One region of the Thalassobacillus hwangdonensis genome, then DNA from elsewhere that is predicted to be linked to it. Evidence: riboswitches for the same ligand, from Rfam matches in the RefSeq annotation. Region 1 holds a riboswitch; each other region holds the start of a gene.
The links. A riboswitch is a leader RNA that binds a small molecule or an ion and turns the genes downstream of it on or off. The one in region 1 is predicted to bind cobalamin.

Region 1 (10,172 bases):
TTCTGAAATTGCCATCAAAGGATTAGGGAATAATGATCCACAAACCGCAATCAACACGATTCATCAAATGGGAGAACTGCTCGTTTCCGTTGAGAGTTACATTTCCTTCACTCCTTACCTCGGAGATCAGGACCACCATGTACGAGTGGTGATGGAGTCCGAAGATTTCAGTTACTACCTTTACAGGGGATTCGGCTACATTCGCCATTACGCCCAGGATAATTATCCGATCATTACGGAAATCATTTCAGTACTCGGTTTGGTCGCACAGAATATTGACGAGTCGAAGCACGATCGGATCTGGGAATTCGCTTGCAATACCGTCGACCATATATCGACCGAGTTCATTTATGACCTTGATCGCCACTTCCTGTTAAGCAGGCTTTATACACTGGCATTTCATACAAACAAGATCAAAAGCTACTACAATCTCGAGAAGAGCCTATTGAAGATCGAGGAAAATCAATGACGTTCCTTTAATTTGTTGAAAGCCTTGATGAATGCTTCAGGGTAGTCTTCCATTACGTATGTCAATACTCCCTGGTTAGTATGCAAGTATAACAGCCCTGTCTCATTTTCCGTAGATTTGAATGAGACGTCATATACTTGATGAAGGCTGAAACGATAATTCTCTGATGTGATTTCATGTTCATTGATGACGATTTCATGTGTCTTTTTGAGATATAGCTGCTTACCCTGTTCAATTTTTCGTTCCATCTGGATGTATTCCTGTTTCACTTCGATCCTTTACACCTCCCAGCTTTCATTCCAGTGGAAGATATTCGAATTGTTTCTTCCACTCTCTGCTTTATTACATTATAAGACTGCCAGGAGTCCTTGTCATTCAAGACCCATTGTCGTCTCTTAAGGTCATGGATGTCAGGGACTTTATAATTATAGCCAGCAAAATACATAGTATTTTTATGTATATAGACAAAATTTTTTCAGTCTACTGGAGCTGTTTATTGGAATGATTGCTCAAGGATTGATCGAGCGCTTTGCTTGATTTATGAAGAATCTCTGCCAATCAATTGATTCATTACCTGAACATAACGGTGCCATTCATTCGTACGCTCTTGCAGAACCTTTTTCCCTTCATCGGTGATTCTGTAATACTTTCTTGCAGGTCCTTTCTCCTGTTTCTGCCAATAGAATTCAATGTAGCCTTGTTTTTCAAGTTTATGAAGCGCTGGATAAAGCGTACCCTCTTTCACCTGAAAGGTATGGTTGCTCCTGCTGTCCATCTGCTTGACAAGTTCATAACCGTACATGTCGCGATCATTGAGCAAGTGCAGTACCAGCAATGAAGTACTCCCTTTTACGAGTTCACGATTGAACATCTTTTCACCTACCTAGAATAATAAGGTATCTACAGCATATAGGAATCGAATCGCTATTGCAAAAGGGAATGACAGAATATTTTTGACAAAAAACATTCTCATATTTATCATTATATATGCACACATATTCATATATACATATTATAACGAAAAGGAGGTCGAATCCTATGTCTCATCACCACCATCATCATCACGATACGAGCGGCAATATCAAAGTCGCTTTTCTATTGAATTTTTTCTTTACGATCATTGAAATCGTCGGAGGAATCCTGACAAATAGTATGGCGATCCTTTCTGACGCACTGCATGACCTTGGAGACTCACTTTCCCTCGGTTTAGCCTGGTTCCTCGAGAAGTACTCTAAAAAAGGTAAATCCGATACATTTTCCTTCGGTTATCGACGGTTTTCCCTGCTGGCAGCTTTGATCAACAGTGTCGTACTCATTGTCGGCTCTGTCTTCATCCTGACAGAAGCCGTTCCACGTCTGTTGAATCCTGAACAGCCGAATACATCAGGCATGATCGCTCTTGCCATCCTTGGAATCATCGTGAACGGAGCCGCTGTTTTCCGTTTGCGAGGAGGATCATCAATGAACTCCAAAGTCATGACCTGGCACCTGCTGGAAGATGTATTAGGCTGGGTTGCAGTATTGGTTGTAAGTATCGTGATGCATTTCGCCGACCTGCCGATCCTCGACCCGATTGCGTCCATCGGTATTACGCTCTTCATCCTGTACAACGTAGTGAAAAATCTGGTTTCAACGATGCGACTTTTCCTTGAGGCTGTACCTGACAACATCGATTTGGAGGATATCATCGCAAAAATGACGAATCTGGAAAGTGTTATCTCTACCCACCATACCCATATGTGGTCATTGGACGGGGATCATCACGCTTTTTCCACTCACGTCGTCGTTTCCGGAGATGCTGGTAAAGATGATGTCTGCAACGTAAAAGAACAGATAAAGGAAATCATCAAAGACATCCACCTCGATCATATAACCATTGAGATTGAATATGAAGATGAATACTGTTCGATGTTGGAAAAAGATAAACAAGGGGGAACAGAAGATGGATGAAAATCATTCCAATGAATTGGATGAGGAAACGGTATTCCTCGTATCCCAGACATTCAAAGCGTTATCCGATCCTACAAGGATTAGGATATTGAACTTATTATTCGAGAAAGAATATCCGGTGACAGAAATCGCCGACCGATTAGAGCTTCGCCAATCTACTGTCTCCCACCAGTTACGTTTTCTTAAAAACCTTCGATTGGTGAAGTCACGCCGGGAAGGTACGTCAATTTATTACTCGCATGATGATGAACATGTGATCAATGTGCTTCACGAAATGATCCAACACTCGCTTCACGCTTGATGGCGGATGGTGGATGTGTCGAATCTAGTTGGATTTTGACGTTCGCCAGATTAGTTGCGACTATCGCCAGTTAATTCAGATTTTCGCCAGATTAACGCTGAGTATCGCCAGATTAGTCCTCATTTTCGCCAGAAAAAAACTGCACACAAAAAGAGAGGCCAAAAAAGCCTCTCTTTAGTTAAAGTTCCAATGTTTCAGGTGTATCTTCTCCTGCGTTCATCAAACGAACCTGCTCAGGCGCAATTTCCAAAACGATATATTCGGGATCGTTCGGACCGTCGAACCAGCGTTTCATCCTGTCACTCCAGAGCTTCTCCTTCACTTCTGCATCGTCTCTGATCGTCGCTTTCCCCTCGATTTCAAGGTAGGCATCGCCGTATCCTTCTCCTTCATACCCGATCAGAATATGAACGTATGGATTTGCATCGATTTCTTCCGCTTTGTGCGTTTTTTTGTTTGTAGGTGTATGGATGGTGAGCCCGTCATTGAAAAACGTCATGAACCTGGAGTGTGGCTTGTCATTTTTCACCGTCGCCAGTGTTCCTACTTTATTTCCACTTAACACATCAAGTATCTTATCTTTCAATTCTTGCTGATTCAACTTCAACTACCCCTTTCATTATATGAACTATATGGGTAGTTTCCCTTAACCTCTGCAGGAATAAACAGACAAATGTGCGGGGGCGATTATTTTTCAAGTATGAATACCCACATGAATGTCAGTGCTTGTTTCAGTTCTTCCGGGAGGTCTTCAAGGTGCTGTTCCGTGACTTCACGTTTATATACACCATGTCCATCAACAATCCGCCAGCCTGTTTCTTCTGCCATCGAGGCGAATTCCCAAGGCATCATCGTATTGCAGATTACCTCTTCACCAAAAACCCTCCGGTAACTGTTCGTCCTCGGCATTGCGGTCGGTCCCAGGATTCCGATACATAACTTCCCACCTGGCTTAAGCACCCGCTTCACCTCGTTAAGCGCCTGTACGGGTACTTCCGTCCATTCAATGCAATTGATCGCCATCACCGCATCAAAGCTCTCCGCTTCAAATGGAAGATCAACGAAATCCCCCTGAATGAATGTCATCGATTCATTTTCGAGTCTCTTTTTTGCAAGCTCGACCATTTCAGTCGAAATATCTACACCTGTAACGTGATACCCGTCTTTGTATAGTTTATAGGAACCGTATCCATCGCCACAGCCGATATCAGCAACAGACGATCCATTTGCTACATGCTTCTCAAGAAAAGGGATGATCGTTTTTCTGCTTCCTTCATCCCACATTGCTTTACTTTTCTGATTCCAGAAATCGGCTCGTTCATCCCATTTCCGTTCTGCTTCTCTATGCCATTGAAAATTATCCGTCAAACCGTATTCCTCCTTGTCATCCTTCTGTTTCCTTATTCGCTCCTTTTAGCGAAAACCCTTCTATTCAAAAATAACGGTTGCAGTCTATCAATAAAAGATATATCATAGGTGACACAATATATATCAATCATTTCGAATTTAACATCTATATATAGTAAAGCGAGCATGTGATGCCTATAGGCTTAATAGGGAAGCCGGTGCAAATCCGGAACTGCCCCCGCAACTGTAATCACCGCCGAACCGACAAACCACTGTACACAACATGTACGGGAAGGGTCGAAGTAGATGAAGGTGTGAGTCAGGAGACCTGTCACTGTTCGTTGGAAGTTTCTACTTCTTCGGGGATTGAGAAGGTGAAACGATGGGATAATACGTTTGTATTTGATGATCGATTCATCTTTATTATTCCATGGTTTCATCCGCTCAATGGGAGCGGATTTTTTTATTGCCTAAAAACATTTCAAGGAGTGATTTATTGTGAATACATTGACAGCAGCACCTCAAGCAAGGTGGTCGGATTGGATCGACGTGCAGCAAAAGAGGTTTCCTTCCCTGGATACAGCGCCCTTTAAACAGGAACTGACGAACATGAACTTGGAGGAACTGGAATTTGAAGAGCAAATTCATCTGCTCACACTTACAACACTGTCCTACATAAATGAGAGGGAGGCAGATTGGACGTTCGTAGCAGCGGATTTGTTACGCACCAAGATTTATGAAGAAACGAAGAAAAACAGGAATCAGTCATACGTGTACACCGGATTTCACACGTTGATCAAACGTTTGATCAACGAAGGAATCTACAGCCCCTTCCTTCTGGAAACCTACTCCACCGAGGATGTGCAAGCGTTAGAAAAAGTAATAGATCCCGAAAAAGATACATTTTTCACCTATATCGGTTTGAAAACGTTAACGGACCGTTATCTTTCCAGAAATAAAGAAAAAGCATTACTGGAGCTTCCACAAGAACGTTTCATGATCATCGCGATGACCTTGATGGCAAAAGAGAATGACGAGAAAAGAATCTCTCTCGTCAAAGAAGCTTACTGGGCTTTGAGTAATCTATATATGACAGTAGCTACACCCACGCTTACGAACGCAGGTAAAACTTACGGGCAGCTAAGCTCCTGTTTCATCGATACGGTCGAAGATGACCTGCAATCAATCTTTGACAGCAACACTTCCATCGCTACGCTCAGCAAGCACGGCGGCGGGATAGGTGTCTATCTCGGAAAAATCAGAAGCAGAGGCAGTGACATTAAAGGGTTCAAAGGTGTTTCTTCAGGTGTGCTTCCTTGGATGAAACAGTTGAACAATACCGCTGTCAGTGTCGACCAGTTAGGACAGCGCCAGGGTGCGGTAGCTGTGTACCTCGATGTGTGGCACAAAGATATCTTCCCGTTCCTGGACAGCCGATTGAATAATGGCGATGAGCGGCAGCGTACACATGATATCTTTACAGGCGTATGTATCCCGGATCTATTCATGGAGGCAGTGGAAAACAGAGAAGACTGGCATTTGTTTGATCCCCATGAAGTAAGGAAAGTGATGGGATTTTCACTGGAGGACTTTTACGATGAACAAAAAGGGAATGGCAGTTTCCGCGAAAAGTACGAGGCCTGCGTGAACCACCCTCTCCTTTCCAGGAATACCGTTCCTGCCATCGACATCATGAAGCGCATCATGATCAGTCAGTTAGAGACGGGAACCCCGTATATGTTCTATCGAGATGAAGTCAACCGAATGAATCCGAACAATCAGGCAGGAATGATTTACTGCAGCAATCTATGTACAGAAATCACACAAAATCAATCCGCAACCATCCAGGAGGATTATTTCACTTCGGAAGGTCTGATTTACTCGGTTAAACGACCAGGTGATTTCGTCGTCTGCAACCTTTCCAGCATCAATCTCGGAAGAGCTGCTGAAGAAAAGATTCTAAAACGACTCATCCCTATCCAGGTGCGTATGCTGGATAATGTCATTGACGGAAACACCATCCCGGTATTGCAGGCAACAGTCACGAATCATAAATACCGCGGAATCGGGCTTGGAACATTCGGCTGGGCTCACCTGCTCGCCAAGAAGAAAATCAAATGGGAGTCAGATGAAGCGAACACGCTTACCGAGGAACTTTATGAAACCATCAATTTTCTTACGATACAAGCGAGCGCCGATCTGGCAAGAGAAAAAGGATCCTACCCAATGTTCGAAGGATCGGATTGGCATACTGGAGCTTACTTCGAAAAAAGGCAGCTGACTAAGAAAGGAAAGTTGGATTGGGAAGGTGTGAAAGACCAAGTACAAACAGACGGATTGCGGAATGGTTACTTGATGGCCATTGCCCCGAATGCGAGCACATCGTTGATTGCAGGTAGTACGGCCAGTATCGATCCCATTTACAGAAAGGCTTACGCCGAAGAGAAAAAGGATTATAAAATACCAGTCACAGCCCCTGATTTGAATGAGGAGACATTCTGGTACTACAAAGCTGCTCATGAAACAGATCAATTCGCAAGTATCAAAACGAATGGAATAAGACAGAAGTATATCGACCAATCGATTTCATTCAATCTTTACGTGAAAAATTCAATCAAAGCCAAAGAGCTGTTGGAATTGCATCTCTCCGCATGGAAAAACGGGCTGAAGACGACTTATTATACTAGATCGACCTCTGGACAAAACACGGACTATGAATGCGAAAGCTGCTCATCTTAAGGAGGGTTCAACGATGGAATCATTGAAAACACGTAAGCTGATCGACTACGATGCTCCTAACGCATCAACCGGAATAGTAAATGGGAAGAGCTCCAACGTACTCAACTGGGACGATATTCGATTCTCCTGGGCATATCCCATGTACAAAAACATGCTGGCGAACTTTTGGGTGCCCGATGAAATCAACATGGGTACAGATTTAAAGCAATGGAGTCAGTTATCGGAAATGGAGCAGGATACATTCAAGAAAATCATAGGATTATTGGCTTTTCTTGATTCGATTCAGACGGATTATTCCGGTAAAATTGCAGATCATCTGACGGACTCCAGTCTATCTGCGCTGATGCAGGTGCTGGCTTTCCAGGAAGTCATCCATAATCAATCCTACTCTTATGTACTGTCTTCCCTAGTAGAACAGCAGGAGCAGGAACGGATCTTCGATTTTTGGAAGCATGATCCGATCATCAAGGAACGGAACAATTTCATAGCGGAAGGATATGAGGACTTCGTACGCGATCCATCCTTGGATCACTTCCTGAAATCGATCGTATATGATGTCGTACTGGAAGGCTTGTTTTTCTATACTGGATTTGCGTTCTTCTATAATTTAGCCAGGAACGGAAAAATGGTGTCCACGAGTACGATGATCAATTACATCAATCGCGACGAACAGCTGCACGTCACATTGTTTGCGAATATTTTCAAAGAGACATTGAATGAGCATCCGGAATTGGACAAGGACTATTACCATAACTTTGTAACAAAGACGTTTTCGAAAGCGGCGGAGCTTGAAATCCTTTGGTCAGAAAGCATCATCGGCACTTCCTTTCCTGGGATTCCGTTTGAAGATCTGAAATCCTATATTTATTTCATGGCAAATAAGCGGTGCAAACAGCTCGGCGCAGAAAAGCCCTTCCCTGAGCATACAGGAAATGCTTTAAGATGGATAAAAGTATATCAGGACGTTGACGAAGGTAAATCCGATTTCTTTGAACAGAAATCAAGACAATATACGAAGGTATCAGATGAAAACGGATTCGATGACCTTTAAGTGATAATGAAGTATTGTTCTCCGGAGCAATACTTCTTTTTTTACGAATCGCCATGTAAGGTTTTCTAACATAAATTTTTAAATAGGTTGATTTTTCAGAAACTTTTCACTATTATATTACATATGATGTTATAAAACCTAACATAAGGGGTTGGAGTAATGAAGAAGATTGAGGCAATTATTCGTCCGGAAGCTTTTCAAGCACTGCGACAACGACTGGATGATGAAGGAATCGGAGGATTGACGGTTTCTGAAGTAGCTGGTTGTGGCCAACAGCAAGGACAGGAAGGAATTTTCAGAGGAAGTAAATTCGAGATAAAGCTGTACCCCAAAGTGAAAGTAGAGCTTGTCGTCGATAATGACCAGGCTGACACGATCATCGATATCATCCTCTCCACATGCAGTACCGATCAAGTCGGTGACGGGAAGATTTTTGTTTCTTCCATTGAAGAAGTCTATCGGATTCGTACTGGCGAACAAGGAAGAACGGCGTTAATTTAAAAATTTGAAGGGATGCGTATCTATGAAAAAGAAAATTGCGATTTTATTTGCTGGTCTTGTCGGAATTCCTACCATTTCACACGCACAGGCGAACACAGAACTAGAGGCGGTCATCAGTTCTGTGGATATGATTTGGGTTATGCTCGCTGCTTTTCTGGTATTTTTCATGCATGCAGGATTTGCAATGGTGGAGACAGGGTTTACGAGATCGAAAAATGCGTTGAATATACTGATGAAAAATATGATGACGATTTCGATCGCCTCTGTTTTGTTTTTCGTGCTTGGATATGGAATTATGTTCGGAGCAAGTGCTGAAGGATTGTTCGGTGCAGATGGTTTCTTCCTGATCGGTAAGGAATCAGACATCGGCTTCTTCATTTTCCAAGCTGTATTCGCCGCGACATGTGCCACGATCATCTCAGGTGCTGTTGCTGAACGCATGAAGCTCGGAGCTTATTTATTGTTGACTGTGTTGATTACCGGATTCATTTATCCGGTAGTCGGACATTGGGTGTGGGGCGGCGGATGGTTGAGTGAACTAGGCTTCGTCGATTTCGCAGGTTCCACAGTTGTCCATCTCACCGGAGCACTCGGTGCATTGGTCACCGTCCTCTTCCTCGGACCAAGAATCGGGAAATACACCAACGGAAGGGTCAACGTAATTCCAGGTCACAATATCCCCCTCGGGGCGTTGGGTGTGTTCATTCTTTGGTTCGGCTGGTTCGGTTTTAATGGCGGAAGCACGCTGGCGGCCGACCCAACACTTGTGCCTCAGGTTATCGTAGCGACATTGCTTTCCGCTTCAACAGCAGTCATTGCAGCAGCACTCTACTCTCAGTTGAAGTTTAAACGAATTGACGCTTCACTTACTTTAAATGGAGCATTGGCAGGTTTGGTAGGTATTACAGCAGGTTGTGCCAACGTGTCTCCGATCGGCGCAATCATCATAGGTGCTGTCGCTGGCCTCATACTTGTTGAAGCTGTTCAATTCTTTGACCGGGTAGTGAAGGTTGATGACCCTGTAGGCGCAATCGCCGTCCATGGAATCTGCGGGATCTGGGGTACATTGGCAATCGGGTTCTTCTCTGTAGAGGGCGGACTATTTTACGGGGATGGCCTGAGTCTTCTCGGAATTCAAACTGCAGGCGTACTGGCTGTCATCGTGTGGACAATGGGGACTACAGCTCTTTCCCTCTTCCTGATCACCCGCTTTACAAGTATCAGAGTTTCCAGGGAAGAGGAGATTGCAGGTCTTGACTTTTCCGAGCATGGATCGGCTGCATATGAGTCCTCCAGGAGCATTTTCAACGAAAATTATCCGGAAGTGAATGCCGACTTCGGCGTCGGTCTACTGCACCGGCTCGACTCGATCAAACCATCTTCAAGAGAAACGAAATCCACTTAAAAATCTCGAACATATCAAAAGGACCCGCTACAATCATTGGAATTGTATCGGGTCCTTCTTATTGATCAATTGTTTCGCCTCCGCTTCGCCAACATACTTCGCTGTTACTACTTGACCTAATACCCTGTTATCTTCCATGTTCGAGATGTACACCAGTATTCTTCAAAGTAAGATACAGAATGGTGCAATGTTCGAACGAATTCAGATCGAGTTCCGTCAGTGCCTCGATTTTTCCGAGTCGATAGATGAGCGTATTGCGATGAATATATAATTCACGCGCCGCTTTACTCACATTCATATTGTTTTCACAATAGCTGAAGAAATTCTGCGCCAGGACTTGGAAATCATCGTGCCCTACCAAATGCTCCAGACGATTGATCAATTTCCGCTTCAGGAAAGGTTCGATATA
Region 2 (10,172 bases), on a different contig from region 1:
TCTGCCTCACAGGGGAGTGCAGGCATCCAGGCCGATTTGAAAACATTTCAGGAACGCGACGTATATGGCATGAGCGCGATAACAGCCATCGTCGCAAACAATAGTATTACAGAGCAGGGGATTTTCACTCACCCGCTTGAATCAATCGAGGCGCAAGTGTATGCGAGTCTTGAGCATGTCGGGGTAGATGCGGTTAAAACCGGAATGTTGTTCACGATGGAAATCATCAAGCGTGTAACAGCAATGCTCAAGGAAGCAGAGGTAGAAAAACTTGTCGTCGATCCGGTCATGATTGGAAAAATGGGATCGCAATTGCTTCGTGATGAGGCGATTGAATCGATGAGAGAGGACTTGATTCCTTTAGCGACAATCATCACACCCAACCTTATGGAAGCGAGCCGGATCCTGGAACTTGATGACATCCTTACTGTCGATGGAATGAAATGGGCAGCGGAACAACTTCACAAATTAGGTCCTTCCTATGTGCTAGTGAAAGGTGGAGCGTTAGAGGAAGATGCGGTGGATGTCTTATATGATGGTGAAACGTTCACAGAATTCAAGGCGGACCGAATCGATACCATCCATACAAGTGGAGCGGGCTGCACCTATGCTGCTGCTATTACTGCTGAGCTTGCAAAAGGAAAGTCTGTTGAAGAATCAGTGGCAATTGGAAAAGACTTTGTTACTGCTGCGATTAAGCATGCCGTTTCATTCGAGCGGGGAATTGGATCGACTTATCAGGCAGCTTACCGTAAAAATAAAGAGTAATGGCCAGTCAGATCAGCCATTACTCTATTTGTGTTACGCTTTTTTAATACTGGGTTGGATGGGGATGTAAATGTCCATCTGTTTATTTTCTGTACCATAACACCTTTCATCATATAACTCGAAATCCAAAGTTCCACGATGCTCATAGCTTGATTGTGGGAACCATTCGGTGAAAATGTAATTCCAAGTAGATTGAATGGTAGAAGGGAAGGACTCCTCATCTGCTTCCGGGGTGGTGAAGACCGCATAATCCAATTCCGGAAAACTCTTATAGACCATACCTTCAGGTGTATCTGTGCCTTCTTTCACTTCCATTCCGATGACATATACAAATTCACCGGTTTCCGGGGAGAAATCTGTACACACACCCAACTCCACATTTTTGTTCAAAGGTTTAGGAATGTTCAACCCTAGCTGATTGTTGATGTACTGCTGCCAGAACTCAGGGATGTCCTGGTTGTTTTGTCCATCCTGATTTTTTGTCTTCAGACCATAGCCGATAAGGTGGAAAGCAGGTTTCGTAATCATTTTCGGTTCCATTGTAAACCCTCCTGATTCTAGATTTGCAGGTAGGTAGGCTTTGCCTCGCAGTGGACCACTAAGTTGTTGTGCGTTTCGGTAGCTTTTAGGTGAAACCCCATAGTATTTCTTGAACGCTCTGTTGAAGGATTCGTGGTATTGAAATCCAACGTCAAATGCAATATCGATCACTTTATCATTCGAGTAAAAGAGCCGCTCTGCTGCCTGAGTAATTCTTCTTTTCCTTACATAATCCATTACGGATTCCCCAACCATGGCTTGAAAAACCCTGTGGAAATGAAAAGGCGAGAATTGAGCTACTTCAGCCAGTTGCTCTAAAGTGAGAGGTTCTTGCAGGTTTTCCTCAATATAATCAAGCGTTCGTTTAATACAGTGCACATATTCCATTGTTGCGTCCACCTACCTTATCTTTACAATAGCAGTAATCAGCAGAGGGTTCTTAACCATTTTTGCTACTTTAAATGTAACTTACATACCTAATAATAATCTAGATTTATCGGAAACTCTTATGTTTCTATATCTAAAAGGAATTGACAGATAATAAAGGATAGGCGATAGTGAATCCAGGGGGACTCGTTTCTCCTTTTACAATTGAATATGCCTTATGGTGGCTTCATTCTTAATGAAGCTGAAAAGGGAAGTTGGTGAAAATCCAACGCGGTCCCGCCACTGTAAAGAGAAGGTACATAAATATACCACTGTAGATATACGGGAAGGGTTATGTGCTGATGATTCTGAGCCAGGAGACCTGCCATAGGGAAGGGCATGAATTCCTACGGGAGATAGGAGGGTGTTACGTGAAACTTCATTGTACAAAATCGATGGTGATCCCTTGAATAGAATGATTTTTTTCTGATGCATCTTCTTAACGAAGGTGTTTTTTTTATTTTACAAGGAAAGGATTCGATTTAAATGAAGCCATTGACAGTAAGTCATTCAAAAATGAAACAAACAAGACTGGTATTACCACCAGATACGAATCATCTGGATACGATTTTCGGAGGGAAGGTGTTGGCCTACATCGATGAAATTGCTGCTTTGACTGCGATGAAACACTCCAATAGTGTGGTAGTCACAGCGTCTATTGACTCTGTAGATTTTCTTTCCTCAGCAAAAGTAGGCGATGCATTGACTTTGGAAGCTTTTGTCACTAGGACAGGTCGCACTTCCATGGAGGTCTATGTAAAAGTGCATGCGGATGATCTACTGCAAGGGAAGAAAGTGGTCACAACAGAGTCTTTCTTGACGATGGTCGCTGTGGATGAACTAGGGAAACCAAAACCTGTACCTTCTATCATTCCTGAAACAGATGAAGAAAAGAGGTTGTATGATACAGCTCCTTCTAGAAAAATGCATAGGCAAAAGCGCCCGGCGCTAAAGTGAATAGTAAGAACAAAAGCCTCGTCATTTGACGAGGCTTTCAACTTTAACCTTTAAATGCATTTGTCAGTGGTGGTACGATTTGTTTCTTACGGGAAACGACACCCTCAAGAACAGCTACATCATCCTGAAGCGTCGTATTGAACGCTTCTTCTACTTTCTCTGTGTTTTTACCTAGTGCCAAGACAGTGGAATCGTTTTTCAAAATGTCTGTGATTGCAAGTACGAAAAGGTTCAGACCTTTGTCGTCGATTTTGGAAGTCATGGCATCTTTAAGTTCTTCTTTCCGTGCAAGAACTTCTTCTGTATCGACAACGTTCACCTGCGCGATTTCCACTTTTGCATCGCCCATCGGGAACTCTTTCGCATCAAGGGAAATAAGGTCAGCCGCGGAAGTGTCTTTCGTATTGGCACCCGCTTTAAGCATGTCCAACCCATATGCATCAAGATCAACGCCTGCAATCTCGCTAAGTTCTTTTGCTGTATCGATATCCTCCTGTGTACATGTCGGAGATTTAAGCAGCAGTGTATCGGAAATGATACAGGAAAGCATTAAGCCTGCGATGGACTTTTCGATTTCCACACCATTTTCTTTGTACATTTTTCTTAGAATCGTAGCGGTACATCCGACCGGCTCGACGCGGAAGTAAAGCGGCTCTGCAGATTCAAAGTTTGAGATGCGGTGGTGATCGACAACCTCCACAATGCGGACATCTTTCAAGTCATCCACACTTTGCTGTGGTTCGTTATGGTCAACAAGTGCAACCTCATTTACTTCGTTTGAAACTGTCTCTACTTGGCGTGGTGCTTCTACACCGAAGTAATCCAACGCGAATTTTGTTTCTTCGTTGACTGTACCAAGGCGGACAGCTTCAAAATCTTCTCCAAGTTTCTTTTTCAAGTCTGCATACACAAGTGCAGAACAAACCGTATCTGTATCTGGGCTCTTATGACCGAATACTAGTCTTTTTTCCATGAACGATTCTCCTTTTTTATGAACTCATCTTGAGTTTAATGATTTTACCGGTGAATTTCAATCATTGTAAGTCTTTTTGCAACGGATATCTCCAATCTCTCTTCAGTGGGCTAAATGCTTTATGAGCGAAATTTTGAATTTGTGGGCGAAACCAGGGGTTTTGTGAGCGGAAATCCGAATTTATGAGCGAAAATCTGAATATATGGGCGGAAATCCAAAAATGTGAGCGAAAACAGATTTTAGCCTCCTATTAAACTAGCCCGAAGTACTTTTTTCAAAAAACCACTTGAATTAATATACTTAATATTGCATAATAATTCATAACATTCACATCAAAGGGGAGATTCGCATGGAGAAGCAGAAAGTTGTTTTGGCATATTCCGGAGGGTTGGATACCTCCGTTGCAGTTAAATGGCTTCAGGAAAAGTATGAGTACGATGTCATTGCGGTAGCGCTGGATGTAGGGGAAGGGAAAGACCTTGATTTTGTTAAACAAAAAGCGCTCGATGTCGGGGCCATCAAGTCCTATGTCGTAGATGCGCAGGAGGCATTTGCAGATGAATTCCTACTGCCTGCCTTGCAGTCCAATCTATTATACGAAGGAAAGTACCCACTAGTTTCTGCTCTCTCCCGACCTTTAATTGCAAAAGTGCTGGTGGAGATTGCCCAACAGGAAGGTGCGGTTGCTGTCGCTCATGGTTGTACGGGGAAAGGTAATGACCAAGTGAGATTCGATGTAGCCATTACGGCATTGAACCCGGAGCTTCAGATCGTAGCACCTGTCCGCGAATGGGCGATGTCGAGGGAAGAGGAGATTGAATACGCCAAGCAGCATAACATTCCAATTCCGATTGACGTCGATAATCCGTACAGCATCGACCAGAACATGTGGGGAAGAAGTAACGAGTGTGGAATTCTGGAGGATCCTTGGCAGGAGGCACCTGCGGATGCATACGAACTTACCGCCGATCCGATGGATGCACCCGACGAACCGGAAGTAGTGGAAATCGAATTCGCAAAGGGCAAGCCTACAGCGCTGAACGGAGAAGCGCTGGCTTTCGACCACCTCATCTTAAAGTTGAACAAGATAGCAGGGAAGCATGGAGTTGGAAGAATCGACCACGTTGAAAATCGTCTCGTCGGGATCAAATCACGTGAAATTTATGAATGCCCTGCAGCGGTTACATTAATTGCTGCTCATCAGGAATTGGAGGCACTTACGTTACCTCGTGAAGTAGCACAGTTCAAGCCGCTCGTCGAACAGAAATTTTCGCAGGTAGTGTATGAAGGGTTATGGTATTCACCTTTGACAAAAGCATTGCAGGCGTTCATCGCACAGACACAGGAGCATGTCTCGGGGGTGGTGAAAGTGAAGCTTTATAAAGGAAATGCCCAGGTGATCGGTCGCCAATCAGCTCAATCGCTCTATGACTTCGATTTGGCAACGTATAAAAAAGAGGATGCGTTTGATCACGAAGCAGCACTTGGTTTTATCAAGCTCTGGGGACTTCCGACGAAAGTTCATGCTTCCGTAAATAAAGAGGAGCAGGCTGGCTCAGCTATGCAGAAGGTGAAGGTAGATGTGAAGGAAGCGATCAAAGTATGAAGCTTTGGGGAGGAAGATTCACGAAGGAAACGAATGCCCTGATGGAAGAATATACTGCCTCCATCGGGTTCGATCATAAGCTTGCCTCTTATGATATTGAAGGAAGTATTGCTCATGTCACGATGCTCGGCGAGTGTGGTATCCTGACCGATCATGAAGCTGACGAAATCGTGGAAGGATTGAATAAGGTCCAACAAAAAATTCTTGCTGGAGAGGTGACCTGGAATGTCTCCCATGAAGACATCCATATGAACATTGAAAGCTTGCTTAAAGAAGAAATCGGTCCGTTGAGCGGAAAGCTTCACACAGGTAGAAGCAGAAATGACCAGGTAGCGCTTGATATGCGGATGTATGCAAGAGATCAAGTCGCTGATTTAGTTGATGGCCTCGTTCACGTCCAACAAGCGTTGATCAACCAGGCAATTCAAAATACCAAAGTCGTATTTCCGGGGTACACGCATCTGCAACGTGCACAGCCGATCCTTTTTTCTCACCATATGCTCGCCTATGTCGCCATGCTCCAAAGGGATATCGAACGGCTTCAGGATAGCTGGAAGCGTATCAATCAACTACCTCTTGGAGCCGGTGCGCTTGCTGGAACTACGTTTCCGATCGACAGAGACAGAGTAGCAGAGCTGCTTGGGTTTGAGGGACTTTGTGAAAATAGCCTCGATGCAGTCAGTGATCGTGATTTTGTAGTTGAATTTTTATCGAATGGCTCGCTGATCATTACGCACCTTTCTCGACTGTGTGAAGAACTCGTCTTATGGTCGAGCCAGGAGTTTCAATTCATTGAGCTGGATGATGCATTCACTACCGGCAGCAGTATGATGCCTCAAAAGAAGAATCCAGATGTAGCAGAGTTAGTGCGGGGGAAAACAGGTCGTGTGTACGGCAACCTTATCGGAATGCTCACCACCTTGAAAGCACTTCCGCTCGCATACAATAAAGATATGCAGGAAGATAAAGAGGGGATGTTTGATACCGCTGAAACCCTTTCTGGCGCTTTGGCGTTATTTGCTCCAATGATTGAGACGATGGAAGTCAAGGAAGGTGTAATGCGCCAGGCGGTGACAGAGGACTTCTCAAACGCTACCGATCTTGCTGATTATCTAGTAGGAAAAGGGGTGCCATTCAGGGAAGCTCATGCAATCGTTGGTGAAACGGTACTCTATTGTATTGAAAAAGGGTTTTACCTGCTGGACCTGTCCCTGCAGGAATTCAGGAAGTTTTCTGAAGCTGTCGATGACGACGTGTATCACCTTCTGGCACCTGAGCAGGTGGTTGAAGCCAGGAATGTACAAGGGGGTACCGCATACGCTCAGGTAATGCAGCAGCTTTTTGACGCTGAGAAAAAGATTCAAGCCAGTATCCAATGGTTGCAACAAAAACAATCGAAATAAAAAATGCAGGGAGTCGGCCTCCCTGCATTTTTATGCAAAATTGGATTGAAGCTGCTGATAACGATGGAACCAGGGCTGTGCTTGTTCGATTTGGGAAGCAAGCTGGTATAAAAGTGCATCCTCTCCGAGCCTTCCTGTAAATTGCACCCCGACCGGCACATTGTCTGCAGTCCAACATAGCGGCATGCTCATCGCTGGCTGTCCCGTCATATTGGCGATTGGAGTAAAGCTGCAATAATCAGTGAAGTTATACATCATGTCAATCTTCGGTTCGTGTTTTTGTGCAAGTTCTCCATGTGCGACAGGGAGACGGTTCAGCACTGGTGTAACTAGAATATCGTACTTTTGGTGGAAAGCATGGAACTTTTTCGCTTCAAATTCAGACAGCACTTTTGCCTCTTCATAATCGGTAGCAGAAAATTGCTGACCTTCCAGGAATACTCGGTGGGTCAAGGTTTCCAAATTGTCCTCACCAGGATGAACACCCTGCATAGCTGCCATATGTTTGATAACGACAGATCCGCCAACCATCCAGATTTTTACGAAATAATCTGCCATTGCATCAAAATCAAAGGAAGGTGAGGCGATTTCCACCTCATGACCAAGCTCCTCCAATAATTTTGCAGTATGTTTGATGGAGGCGTGAATTTCCTCTGGTACCTTTACACGGCCGTCCCAATCTGGTGTGATGCCGATCTTCAACTTACCAGGGGTTCGCTCAGCAGCTGCCGTCATGCTTTCGCTTTGTGGGAGGGATGGGTAGATTTCACCAAAGCCCTTTCCTCTGACGATATCCAAAAGTGCTGCACTGTCACGTACCGATCTTGTCAGTGCATGATTCACCCCGTAGTTATTCATATATGGAGAGTAGGGAACTTGTCCGCGAGATGGTTTGAACCCGAAGACACCACAGCTGGAAGCCGGGATGCGGATCGAACCTCCACCATCACTTCCATGAGCGAACGGAATCATTCCAGCTGCTACGGCAGCACCTGCGCCGCCACTGGAACCGCCTGGAGAAAGGTCTTGATTCCATGGGTTTTTGGCAATTCCGAGAAAACTGGATTCGGTAGTCGGCAGAAAACCGAATTCAGGTGTATTTGTTTTTCCTAAAAAGTTGAGACCTGCACTCCGATATCTTTGGACGAATCCATCATCCTGGGGGGAGATATGTCCACGCATCATCTTGGAGCCGGAAGTGGTCGGATGACCTTTGACTGCATTCAGGTCTTTGATCAGAAAAGGCATTCCAGAAAAAGTGGAGGTTTCATTGATACCTTTTTCCGCATATTCCAACGCTTCATCGAACATCGTATGTACCACTGCATTCAACTTAGGATTCCAGCGCTCGATCTGTTTGATATAGTGAGTAGTCAGTTCAGCTTGGGAGATTTTCTTTGCATCAACCAGTTCCTTTTGTGCAATTCCGTCAATCTGATTCAGTTCCCGTTGCAACGTATCCATACTTCCACTCCTTTGATATAGAAAAAAGCTGGATATTTATAATCCAGCTTTTTCGTTATTATTGTTTTCAATTCGATCATATTTGTCAACTTGACGCTCCAAGTCCACGTCCCAACGGTTCTCTGGATGTTCCAGACATTCCGTCGTGCAGGCTGCGTGGTGTTCTTTCTCACACTCTTCACAGCATACATATTGACGGTTACAGATTGGGTTGCTGCAGTTGATCATGCGATCTTCTTGTTTTCCGCAGTGCTCGCATTCGGCGATGACAACATCCTCTTCTGTACGGTTGACAGGTACGGAAATACGTCCGTCGAACACATACATTTTCCCATCAAACAGACGACCTTGTACTTCTGGATCCTTGGAATACGTCGTGATTCCGCCTTCCAGCTGATACACGTCTTCGACTCCGTTCTTCATGAGAATTCCTGTCAGCTTTTCACAGCGGATTCCGCCAGTACAGTAGGTAAGGACTTTCTTATCCTTCCATTTGTCAGCGTTCTCTGCAATCCACTCAGGGAATTCACGGGATGTTTCTACGTCAGGCTTAATCGCATTGCGGAAGTGACCGATACGGTACTCATATTCATTTCGTCCATCAATCACGATGGTATCCTCATCTTGCAACATTTCGTAGAATTCTTTTGGCTTCAAGTGTTTACCGCCGAAGGTTTTCGGATCGATATCATCGTCTTCGAGGCTCCAGTTCACCAATTCAGGTTTCGGGCGGCAGTGCATTTTACGGAAAGTATGACCTTCCACTTCATCTATTTTAAAATGCATTCCAGCAAAACGTTCATCCGCGTGCATGTCCTTCATGTACGTTTCAGTCTGTTCTACTGTACCGGAAACGGTTCCGTTGATTCCTTCCGGCGCAACAATGATTCTACCTTTAAGCCCCAGCTCTTTACAGTAAGCCAAGTGTTCTTGTGCGAAAGTTTCATGATCAGGCAAATCGACATATTTATAATAAAGTAATACACGATAGTCTTTGTTACTCATCGATAAACCTCCTGTTTCACATATATAAATGGGCACACATAAATGTCCACCCTTAATCATACCTATATTTAGAAGAAAATTCAAGTATCATTCGTTCCAATCTCAACTGATTATATCATACCCCCTCACGTGTGTGATATACCGATTGCAAAGCAATTTTCAGCAGGAAATCAAAGATTTTCCACATCAGAGATTGGATAGGCAGGAGGGTTTTACATGAACGTACTGGTTACTGGTGGTGCGGGGTTCATAGGCTTCCATACGGTGCAGGCGTTATTGACAAGAGGTGCACAGGTTACGGTGATCGATCGCGTTAAGGAAAGCGAGAGAGGAGAGTTGCCTTCGTCAGTGAAAGTATTGGAGGCGGATATTCTCGAAGATGATTTGTATGACAAACTTTGCGGGGAATCTTTCTCTGCCATGATTCATTTAGCTGCCCAAACGGAAAGGGAAGTAGCGGAGGATGACCCTGAAAAAGAAATTGAAGAGAGCATCAGCGGAACCATCCAGATGTTGACACTTGCTCATAAACTGAACATAAAACGATTTGTCTATGCTTCCTCAGTAAATGTGTATGGGAATAAAAAAGATTTGCCGGTGATGGAAAATGTTCAATTATCTCCTTTTACTGCGCAAGCCATCTCCACTATGACGTCTGAACATTTCACTAAGTACTTCTGCCAGCTATGGGGATTGGAGTACTCGATTTTACGGTACGCCAATGTGTATGGTCCTGGCGGGAAAGGTGTGATCAACCAGTTCATCGATCAGCTTTTCGAAAGCCAGGCACCGATCATTTATGGGGATGGTGCACAGACAAGGGACTTCATCCATGTGGAAGATGTTGCACGAGCGAATGTGGCAGCGCTGGATTCACCAAGCGGAATCTTCAATATCAGTACGAATATCGAAACGGATATCAATACGATTTATGCAATGGTAGCCACCCACTTTGGCAAAACGATCCACCCGGTTTATGCAAAAGCGCGGGAGGAAGACGTGGACAGAGCCTTCTATGAAAATGCTAGAG
Region 3 (10,172 bases), on a different contig from region 1:
ATCCCAAACCTATAACAGGAGCATCATTGATAAGACGTGGAATTTCTTTTCCTCTGTAAAGGTCGGCGTTTGGTTGATTGTCATCACATTGATTGCATCTTCTCTTGGAACGATTTTCCCGCAGGAGATGTACATACCCCCTGGTACGGATGCGACTACGCATTATGAGGAGCAGTATGGACTTGCCGGTAAGATCTACTATCAGCTAGGGTTCCATAACTTATACAGTTCTCTATGGTATATGCTGCTGATTGCCATGATCGGTGTATCCCTGGTGATATGCAGTATCGATCGTGTCGTACCACTGCATCGTGCATTGAAGAAACAGAAACCGAAGCGTCACCACACCTTCTTGCAAAGACAAAGGGTATTCGGTGAAACGAAAGCAGATGTCGATCTGGACTCATTTAAAGCGAATTTGAAAAAACACAGGTACAAAGTCAGGGAGCAGGAAGGACATATCCTTGCTGAAAAAGGAAGGTTCTCCAGATGGGGTCCTTATGTGAACCATATCGGTCTGATCATCTTCCTGCTTGGCGCATTGCTCCGTTTCTTCCCAGCTTTATACATTGATGATTTCGTATGGGTGAGGGAAGGCGAAACGAAATTGATTCCAAGCACGGATAGTCAATATTACATCAAAAACGAAGACTTCATTATCGAGACATACGATGAGAATGATCCCCGTTATCAGGAATCCATCCAGCAGCAGGGAGGAATGGTCCCAAGCAACTATCAGACAAACGCAGTTATCTATAAACAGGCTGAAGATGCTGTAGTTGGACAGGAATCGGAATTGGAGGAAGTGAAACGCGGAGATATCCGTGTGAATTATCCAATGAAATTCGATGGGTACGCGCTCTATCAATCAAGCTTCCAGCAGGATGAGTTCAAGGAAATGACCTTCAAGTTGCACCCTAAAGATGACGAAAGTGAGAATTTGGGTGAGTTTACCGTCGACCTGACACAACCTGAAATGGAATACGAAATGGATAATGGTACGAGAGTGGAAATCAATCAGTATTATCCTGAATATTACTTGGATGGAAATCAGCCAAGGTCTAAATCTAAGTTCCCTAAGAACCCGGCATTCGTATTCTATGTCTATCCAGAAGGCCAGGAACAGCCTGAAATCAGCTTTCTTGGTATCGGTATGAATATAGATGCAACCGGTGAGAATGACTATAAACTCAGCTTAGCTGGCTACGATGTGCGTGATGTAACCGGTCTTTCTGTAAAACGTGATTATACATTGCCGATTCTTGCCCTTGGGGGTGCCATCTTCATGATCGGTGTCATTCAGGGAATGTATTGGAATCACCGTCGCATCTGGCTTCAGCCTAGAGAAGACGGCGTCTGGATTGCCGGACATACGAATAAAAACTGGTTCGGTCTCAGACGGGATATTGAAAAAGCTATAGATGGAACAGGAATTGAAGAACCTGACGACCAACAACAGTTGGAAAGCTGAACGATGCTGACTGACTCAGGCAAGGAGGATGAACATGGAATTAAGTTCGATTAGCAGCACTCTATTGATGATTGCGTTCTTCTTATATTTGATCGCAACTTTCTTCTTCGCAGGTACGATCCGCGATAAGAGAAATCAATCAAAAGATGTAGCTGGAAAGATAGCCATTACTATTACGATCATAGGTTTCCTGACTCAAGTCGGTTATTTCATCACCAGATGGATTGCAAGCCAGCATGCACCAGTCAGTAACCTATTTGAATTTACTACATTCTTCGGAATGATGCTTGTATTTGCATTCATTGTCATTTACTTCATCTATCGATTGAATGTATTGGGATTGTACACGTTGCCAGTGGCACTGCTTATCATTGCATATGCCAGTGTCTTTCCAACGGAAGTATCCCCGTTGATACCTTCATTGAAAACTCACTGGTTATATATACATGTAACTACAGCTGCTCTGGGTGAAGCGATCCTCGCTGTAAGTTTTGCCGCAGGATTACTTTTCCTGATCCGACAAGTGGATCAGACTAAAAAGTCAAAACAAACATTCTGGCTTGAATTCGTCATCTACTCCATTTTCGCAACAGTAGGTTTCGTAGTGGTCAACTACGGCTTCGGTTTCATGGATTATCAAGCCCAAATCGAGGCACCTGTGGATGGAAATATGACGACGATTGAATATCAGCTTCCACCGCTTGTAGGACCACAGGATGGAGAACTTGTCAGCGACGGGATGCAGCCTTTGACGACCGCTCCGGAATTTATGCGTGGAGAAGGTGCACCTAGGAAACTCAATACATTACTATGGTCGTTACTAAGTGGTCTTGTCCTTTATGGCATCGCACGATTGATTCTTAGAAAAAGGGTTGCTGCTGCTATACAGCCCAAGCTTAAAAACACCAATCCTGATCTTATCGATGAAGTATCCTATCGTGCAGTTGCAATCGGGTTCCCTGTATTTACTCTTGGAGCACTTATCTTTGCGATGATTTGGGCCCAACAGGCTTGGGATCGCTTCTGGGGATGGGATCCGAAAGAAGTCTGGGCACTCATCACATGGTTCTTTTATGCAGCATTCCTTCACTTACGTCTTTCAAGGGGATGGCATGGAACGAAATCAGCATGGCTTGCTGTCGGAGGGTTTGCAATCATCATGTTCAACCTGATCGCAGTCAACCTTGTCATTGCCGGCCTTCACTCATATGCGTGATCAAAAGGCTATAGGAAGCAGTTTCCTATAGCTTTTTTCTATATATCTATGTTGGAAAGAGGATAATAAGCAGTGTCTATCAGGTCTTATCGGCAGGAGTTTTTCGATGATTAGCGAATAGAGTTGAATAGAGACGTATGATTTTAGGAGGATTACTATGGAAAATGAGGCTAGAGTTTTAGTAGTGGACGATGAAGAACGCATCAGAAGGTTGATCCGTATGTACCTTGAACGCGAGAATTATCTCGTGGAAGAAGCGGAGGATGGAGAGCAGGCTTTGGAACTGGCATTGGAAGAAGATTTCGATGTCATTCTTTTAGATATCATGATGCCCGGTAAAGATGGGATCGAAGTGTGCAAGGAATTGAGAGAAAAGAAAGCGACACCTGTCATCATGCTGACAGCTAAAGGGGAGGAAACGAATCGAGTACAGGGATTTGAAGTCGGTACGGATGACTATATCGTAAAACCGTTCAGCCCTAGAGAAGTCGTACTTCGTGTGAAAGCACTGCTGAGACGTTCTTCTTCCACTAAATTCCTTAATACAGATACACATGCGAAAAATGTGCTCGTCTTCCCACATCTGACAATTGATAATGATGCGCACAGGGTCCTCGCAGATGAAGAGGAAGTGACGCTGACACCTAAGGAGTACGAATTGCTTTATTATCTGGCACAGGCGCCTGATAAAGTGTTCGATCGCGAGCAGCTTCTGAAGGAAGTTTGGAAATATGAATTCTTCGGAGATCTGCGTACTGTGGATACTCATGTGAAACGGCTGAGGGAAAAGTTGAGTAAAGTATCGAAGGAAGCGGCTAAGATGATCGTAACGGTCTGGGGTGTAGGATATAAATTCGAGGTAAGTGGTGACTGATGTTCTGGAGAAGTGTAGTAGGAAAATTATGGTTCACTATTCTTTTACTCGTATCATTCGTCCTGTTCATCCTTACTATTCTGTTACTTGAGTTCTTTGAAAACTATCATGTGCTGGATGCGGAAGAAGAACTTTTGCAAACGGCAAACAAAGTCTCTGAAGTTGTGAGTGAATATGATGAAAGAGGCTTGATCTATGCCACTGCTGGAAGGATCAAAGACCCTACAAGCAGAGTGTCGATCTTCTTCGATCGGGAAGATGTATGGAATTCAGCTTCTGAAGAAGAGAAGCTCCCGCAAATCGATCTTGCATGGATTGAAGCGGATGAAGAGTTGACTTCCGTCTTTTCGGGGAATTCTGTGAAAAAGATTGCGGAGACAGCTGAACTGGATAATGGATTGATGGTGGTAGGAGCACCGCTCGAAAATAGTGAAGGAGCCGTTTTCGTCTATCAATCGTTGGATAATGTCGAAGCAACGACGAAACAGACGACCAAAATCATCTTCTTAAGTGCAGGAATTGCAATCATCTTGACGACGGTATTCGCATTCTTCCTTTCTACCAGAATCACCTCTCCACTGATTCAAATGCGGGAAGGCGCCTTGGAGCTTGCAGAAGGCCAGTTTAATACGAAGATTCCGATTCTGACGCATGATGAAATCGGTGAACTTGCCATGGCTTTCAATCGGATGGGAAGACAACTGAAGTTTCATATTGATGCGCTTAATCAGGAGAAGGAGCTTCTTGCCAGCATTTTACGATCAATGGCTGATGGAGTCATGACCATTAATCGTGAAGGGAAAATCCTGATCACAAATCCGCCTGCTGAGCAATATTTGGACACGTGGCTATTCGAAAGTGGAAAAGACGCGGGGCTTAATATGAGTTATGAGCGCATGGAGCTGCCTGATCCCTTAAAGGATATGTTCAAAAATGTACTATCGACAGAAAGCGAAATGATGATCGAGGCAGAAGTTCAAGGCAGATCCTGGGTCATCATTATGAGTCCGCTTTATGACAAGATGAAGGTTCGTGGAGCGGTGGCAGTGCTTCGTGATATGACGGAAGAACGAAGACTCGATAAACTTCGGAAAGACTTCATTGCGAATGTATCCCATGAACTTCGGACTCCAATATCGATGATGCAGGGCTACAGCGAAGCGATTGTCGATGATATTGCAGAAAGCAAGAAAGAGAAAAATGAACTTGCGCAAATCATTTACGAAGAATCGCTTCGTATGGGAAGGCTTGTCAATGAACTGCTTGATCTTGCAAGGATGGAAGCAGGTCACATCACTTTGAATGTGGAACAAGTGAACCTCCAGCTGTTTATGGATAAAATCATTCGAAAGTTCCAAGGGCTGGCAAACGACAAACAAGTGCATTTGAAGCTTTCGGCCGAACATGAAGTAAGTCATGCAAGGTTTGATCCGGATCGGATTGAACAGGTGTTTACAAACCTGATCGATAATGCAATTCGGCACACAGAAGAAAACGGAACTGTTCATGTGAAACTGGAACAGAACAATCATGAAATCGAGGCGAAAATCGAGGATTCCGGTTCTGGTATCCCTGCGGACGATCTGCCATTCGTGTTTGAACGTTTTTACAAGGCTGATAAGTCACGGAAGCGGAAGAATGTCAAAACCGGCACAGGACTTGGCCTTGCCATAGCGAAAAATATCGTGGAAGCGCATAAAGGCTCGATTGCAGTCCACAGCCGGCTCGGTGAAGGGACAACATTCTCGTTTAAATTACCATTGAAAGGCGAAAATTCAGAAGAATTGTAATAAAATCTTGTTACTTATGAAACATTCTATTTACTTTTCATAATCGTATGGTAAGATGAAAATTGAATTATATAAGGAATGAAGGTGCTCTATTTCTTAGAGCTGAAAAGGGAATCCGGTGAAATGCCGGAACTGTCCTCGCAACTGTAAGTGCTACGAAATGGACGATCCACTGTATCAAGGATATGGGAAGGGTCCAGAGTAGGAATAAGCACAAGTCAGTAGACCTGCCTGCCATTCAAGTTTCAAAGCTTCGAGGATTGAGCGTTTGAGACAACCGGTCGGAATCGTATACGTGCAATCTACGTATGAATGAAAACTGGATTGTCTTCGAATGGATGTCTCAAAAGGTCTGTCCCAAGCATTCGATCATGTAACATACATGATTATGCGGGCAGACCTTTTTTCGTTAAGGCATTCTTCAGCCGCAGGTTGTCTTACGCCCTTCACCTTTCACGAGCTGGGAAACAAACATTAAGGAGAGGAAGGGTTCAAATGAACAGAATACTTAAAATGGTGTTTGCATTGCTTTTAAGCATCGGAATACTAACTGGATGCCAATCCGAAAGTGGCAATGCCGACCAAACTACGGAAACAGAACAGAATGAACAACAGGAAATGAAAGCAGAAGTGGTCATTTCTAAAGAAAACGGTGAAGAAATCCTTCAGGAGAAAGAAATTGAATTTGAAGAAGGACAATCGTTGATGGAAGTGATGAAAGCCAATTTCGAAGTAGAAGAAAGTGATGGATTCATCACGGGAGTTGAAGGGGTTTCTGCTGAGGAAGGCGAAGAGAAAGCCTGGTTTTACACCATTAATGGGGAAGAAGCGATGGTGGGAGCCAATGACTACGAATTGGAATCAGGAGATCAGATCGCATTTGATTTTCATGCTTGGGAATGATCGCAATGAACACATATAAACTGACGTTAATTGCATTGCTTTCAGCACTTGCTATCGCTGGAAGAATTGCAACGAATGCCATTCCGAATGTACAGCCGGTCACAGCCATTGTCATCCTTACCGGCTTCTTTATGGGACCTCTGGCGGCAGTTCTTTTGGCAGCTTTGACGACGTTCCTATCCAACATGCTGCTGGGAATGGGAATCTGGTATATTTGGCAGGTAACCGCATGGGCATTGATCGGTGCAGCAGCAGGGCTGATCGGTAAGTATTTCAGTACTATTCCAAAATGGGGGCTTGCACTTTTTTCCGGTGTAAGTGGCCTCATTTACGGGCTGATCATTTCGTTGACGATGTACAGCTATGCAGGATCATTTTGGGCCTATTATCTGGCAGGACTACCGTTCGATCTATACCATGCGTTCGGGAATATCGTATTCATCACGCTCCTGCTACCTGTTTTTTCAAGGCTGTTCGAACGATATAGCCGCCATGCACTAGCCTGATACCAACCGGATTCCGGTTGGTATTTTTTATGCTTTATGAAAGTTAGACTTTGGTATAGGGTTAAAGTATAAGAAAATATCGCAATAAGCCAAGTTTTTTCTGACCTCTTTGATTATGATGGAAGAGTGAAACTTTTTTACATAACTGAACGACTAATCTATGAATGGGAGGTAGGAAGTGTGGATCGAGTTTTTGAACGTCTGTATGATTGTTATCATCATGATTTGTACCAGTTTGTCTTCTACATGGTGAAAAATAAAGAACAGACGGAAGACCTCATTCAGGAAATCTATATAAAAGTGATGAATTCCTACGATACATTCCAAGGAAAGAGCAGTGAAAAGACTTGGCTCTTTTCGATTGCAAGGCACGTGACGATCGATTTCTTTCGTGCTCAAAAACGGAAAAGAAACCGGATACTGGATTTTTTTGACTGGAAAGAGCGGGGAGAGGAACTAAAAGATTCAGCACCGATTCCTGAAGATATAGCAATGATGAATGAGGAAATACAGAAAGTCTATCATTGTCTCGATCAGTTGAATGTCGATCAGAGAAGTGTCATCATCTTACGGTTCATCCAGGAACATACGCTGAAGGAGACTGCCGAACTTCTCGGATGGAGCGTCAGTAAAGTGAAGACGACGCAGCATCGGGCGATGAAACTGCTGAAAGAACGCATGGAAAAGATGGAAGAGGGGGGAATCCAACGTGAAGCGTAACTCTTACAACGATGAGAAGCTCGAAAAGCTATTGGGCGAATTGCCGCGAGTGCAGGATCGTCTAAGCAAAGAAGAGCTTCACCAGAAAATATCTCCTCAACTGAATGAAAACAAAGTAAAAAAAGAAAGGGCATGGCTCGTTCCAGTCGGTTCCCTGGTGGCAGTCGTCCTGCTGATGGTAATGGTAATTCCTATCCTTCAACAGGGATCAGGAGGGATGGATTCTGCTTCAGAAAGTGGGGATCAGGCAGACAGCAGTGCCGAGATGAACGAAGCGTCCATGGAAGACAGTGGATCTGCAACAAAGGATGACGCAGCAAAGTATGGTAGTGAGTCAGTGGAGGAAAGTGCTTTGGCATTACGAAGTCATCTCTTTTTCCAGGAAGAAGCTGCAGTTTCGACGGTCATACACAGTGCGTTCCTTGGTGAGGGGAAAAATACAGTTCCTGTTTCCTTCATCATGCCGAAGGAAACCTCCACGATTGAAGGCCTTAATAGTGTAGGTGCGTTCAACGTTCCTGGACTGGGCAAGTATCTGTTGGAGGGGGTATCATTTAAAACAGTGGATCAAGGTGGAACTATTGAAGTTTCGTTCCCGGAGCAGTCCGATACACCTGTATGGATGGATGAGGTCCTCATTCAGATGATCCGCTCCAATTTTTCAGATACAAAAGCAATAACATTTACGGATCATTACGGAGGGAGCCTGCCTATATCTACTGAAAAAGCGCAATCGAAGTTTGTATATAAGGTCTTCCAAACAGAGCCAGATCAGCTCAGTTATTTCGTTCCTGTTGAAACCGAAGCATCGTCATTGGAAGATGCAGTACGCGACATGAAGCGCGGAGAACAATCCCCCAACATAGCTGCACCGATACGAGAAAATGTTCAAATGAATGCTATCAGACAAGAGGATCAAACGCTCATCGTACAGTTCGGAGGTCAGCTTGAGCCTAACCAGGACACCCTGGTAATGATTGAAGCTATCTTGGCTACAGCTAAAAGCTACGGAGTTTCTGAGGTTCTATATGAAAATACCGGTTTAGAATCTATCAATGGTCTTGATTTAACAAAACCGGTACCAGTCCCGGCGGCAATCAATCCATTATATGGGTATGATGACAGATAAGAGCGCAGTAGCTCCTGATTAAAAAAACATGAAGTGGACCCGATGAATTCCTAAGAATTTGTCGGGTCTATTTTATTCTATCGAAAGATACTGCTAACAATTGTATGGGACGAGGATTCTCATACATGTTAAAATGGAAGTAGTGTGGAAAAGGGGACGATTTTTTATGGATAAAAAAGATTTAATTAAAGGTATTTCACCTAAACTGAAATTGATACGTGTCGAAAAAGGTTATACTCAACAACGCATGGCTGACATACTTGGCATTTCCAAAAAAACGCTTGTGCAAATCGAAAAAGAACGGAATGAAGCAAGCTGGACTACGATCGTTGCGGTTTGTGCTTTGTTTCAGGATAGTGAAGTCCTGAAGAACACTTTAGGGGAAGATCCTTTTGAAGTAATCGAAACGGTCGCCCATGATCAGATTGACCGACCAAGAGGTATGACGATGGGGGGCAAAGTCTGGTGGACAGAAGTTGAAAGGAAAGGCGCTTATACACTTCAGCAAAATATACTCAGCAAACATTACAGAATTATCGATGACAGCAATTACCGTTGGTACAGTACGTTCGAAGAGGATGAGGCAGAGCGCAAGCTGATCGAACTGGATTCAACAAAATAAAAAGGATGCCTTTGCAAGACATCCTGGGCGGTTAAGTATTATTCGTGTTTCAATGGGTCGCCATCGAAGGATTCATCAGCAACCTTGATAGAATCTGTAGGGCAGCCATCAAATGCATCCTCCATATCTTCCATCAAATCTTCAGGTACTTCAGCAGTCCCGTCATTATCATCCAGCACTACATAAGCGATGCCCTCATCGTCGTAGTCATAGATATCTGGTGCTGCCGCCCCGCAGGCACCGCAGGCGATGCATGTATCTTGATCAACAATCGTGTATTTAGCCATGATATGAAACCTCCTAGATTAGTACAGTTATATGTCCGGATATCGAACATTTACATGTCGGATAATGTAAGCTCATGTATTATTGTAATGCTAAGGCAGATTTTTTTCAACATAAAAATGGTGAGAAAACATTGAAGTGGTAGGCTTTCTGCGACTTATGGCACCGGAATCGCATAACGCCGCAGGTTTGGTCCGTATTTTTTTCGTCAAAGGAGTAAATGTCGTGTTCGATTATATTTTATTAGACTGTATCACTAACATAAAAGGAGAACGTACGATATCAGGAATCTATCATCTCCTTGATGGAAAACGTTCTTCTCAATCATTGCAGGATGCTCACGCATACCAATTGACGAATTATTTTGGTATTTTAAAAGGATTTTCCCGTGAGGACTTGCATAGGGCTTTAAATAGGCTTGAGGATAACGGATGGATCGAGAGGTATGAGGAAGTAGCCGTTGTCACACCCATGGGAAACGTACAGGTTCAAAAAATGAGAAATACATATGAGCCAATACATTTCAGAGGTTTGACTTTAAGCTCCACCATCCCTTTGTTCACGAAGCGTCTCTTCCTTTACATACAAACTGTAACCAATATGCATCTCGGGAAGAACGATTTTCTTCCTGTGGAAGATGATCTGGAAACGACGGA

Region 2: linked by a shared signal. The riboswitch ahead of ACFQ2J_RS11940 (acyl-CoA thioesterase) and the one ahead of ACFQ2J_RS08540 (ribonucleoside-diphosphate reductase subunit alpha) in region 1 are both predicted to bind cobalamin.
Region 3: linked by a shared signal. The riboswitch ahead of ACFQ2J_RS04890 (DUF4430 domain-containing protein) and the one ahead of ACFQ2J_RS08540 (ribonucleoside-diphosphate reductase subunit alpha) in region 1 are both predicted to bind cobalamin.

What each region holds. Positions count from the first base shown of each region.
Region 1 covers NZ_JBHTKL010000002.1:122,252-132,423, reverse strand. The annotation lists gene ACFQ2J_RS08575 (DUF2254 domain-containing protein) at 1-469, shown strand, start outside; gene ACFQ2J_RS08570 (hypothetical protein) at 463-717, opposite strand; gene ACFQ2J_RS08565 (PadR family transcriptional regulator) at 1,008-1,340, opposite strand; gene ACFQ2J_RS08560 (cation diffusion facilitator family transporter) at 1,508-2,419, shown strand; gene ACFQ2J_RS08555 (ArsR/SmtB family transcription factor) at 2,412-2,720, shown strand; gene ACFQ2J_RS08550 (pyridoxamine 5'-phosphate oxidase family protein) at 2,899-3,321, opposite strand; gene ACFQ2J_RS08545 (class I SAM-dependent methyltransferase) at 3,408-4,124, opposite strand; cobalamin riboswitch at 4,239-4,417, shown strand; gene ACFQ2J_RS08540 (ribonucleoside-diphosphate reductase subunit alpha) at 4,575-6,806, shown strand; gene ACFQ2J_RS08535 (ribonucleotide-diphosphate reductase subunit beta) at 6,820-7,857, shown strand; gene ACFQ2J_RS08530 (P-II family nitrogen regulator) at 8,017-8,358, shown strand; gene ACFQ2J_RS08525 (ammonium transporter) at 8,381-9,763, shown strand; gene ACFQ2J_RS08520 (CdaR family transcriptional regulator) at 9,891-10,172, opposite strand, start outside.
Region 2 covers NZ_JBHTKL010000005.1:481,417-491,588, forward strand. The annotation lists gene thiD (bifunctional hydroxymethylpyrimidine kinase/phosphomethylpyrimidine kinase) at 1-768, shown strand, start outside; gene ACFQ2J_RS11935 (AraC family transcriptional regulator) at 802-1,695, opposite strand; cobalamin riboswitch at 1,897-2,078, shown strand; gene ACFQ2J_RS11940 (acyl-CoA thioesterase) at 2,221-2,691, shown strand; gene ACFQ2J_RS11945 (manganese-dependent inorganic pyrophosphatase) at 2,735-3,664, opposite strand; gene ACFQ2J_RS11950 (argininosuccinate synthase) at 4,014-5,270, shown strand; gene argH (argininosuccinate lyase) at 5,267-6,673, shown strand; gene ACFQ2J_RS11960 (amidase) at 6,704-8,137, opposite strand; gene trhO (oxygen-dependent tRNA uridine(34) hydroxylase TrhO) at 8,174-9,142, opposite strand; gene ACFQ2J_RS11970 (NAD-dependent epimerase/dehydratase family protein) at 9,359-10,172, shown strand, end outside.
Region 3 covers NZ_JBHTKL010000001.1:916,974-927,145, reverse strand. The annotation lists gene resB (cytochrome c biogenesis protein ResB) at 1-1,471, shown strand, start outside; gene ccsB (c-type cytochrome biogenesis protein CcsB) at 1,506-2,687, shown strand; gene ACFQ2J_RS04900 (response regulator transcription factor) at 2,845-3,561, shown strand; gene ACFQ2J_RS04895 (ATP-binding protein) at 3,561-5,351, shown strand; cobalamin riboswitch at 5,417-5,600, shown strand; gene ACFQ2J_RS04890 (DUF4430 domain-containing protein) at 5,847-6,254, shown strand; gene ACFQ2J_RS04885 (ECF transporter S component) at 6,260-6,760, shown strand; gene sigX (RNA polymerase sigma factor SigX) at 6,941-7,480, shown strand; gene ACFQ2J_RS04875 (hypothetical protein) at 7,470-8,609, shown strand; gene ACFQ2J_RS04870 (helix-turn-helix transcriptional regulator) at 8,776-9,231, shown strand; gene ACFQ2J_RS04865 (ferredoxin) at 9,270-9,518, opposite strand; gene ACFQ2J_RS04860 (helix-turn-helix domain-containing protein) at 9,742-10,172, shown strand, end outside.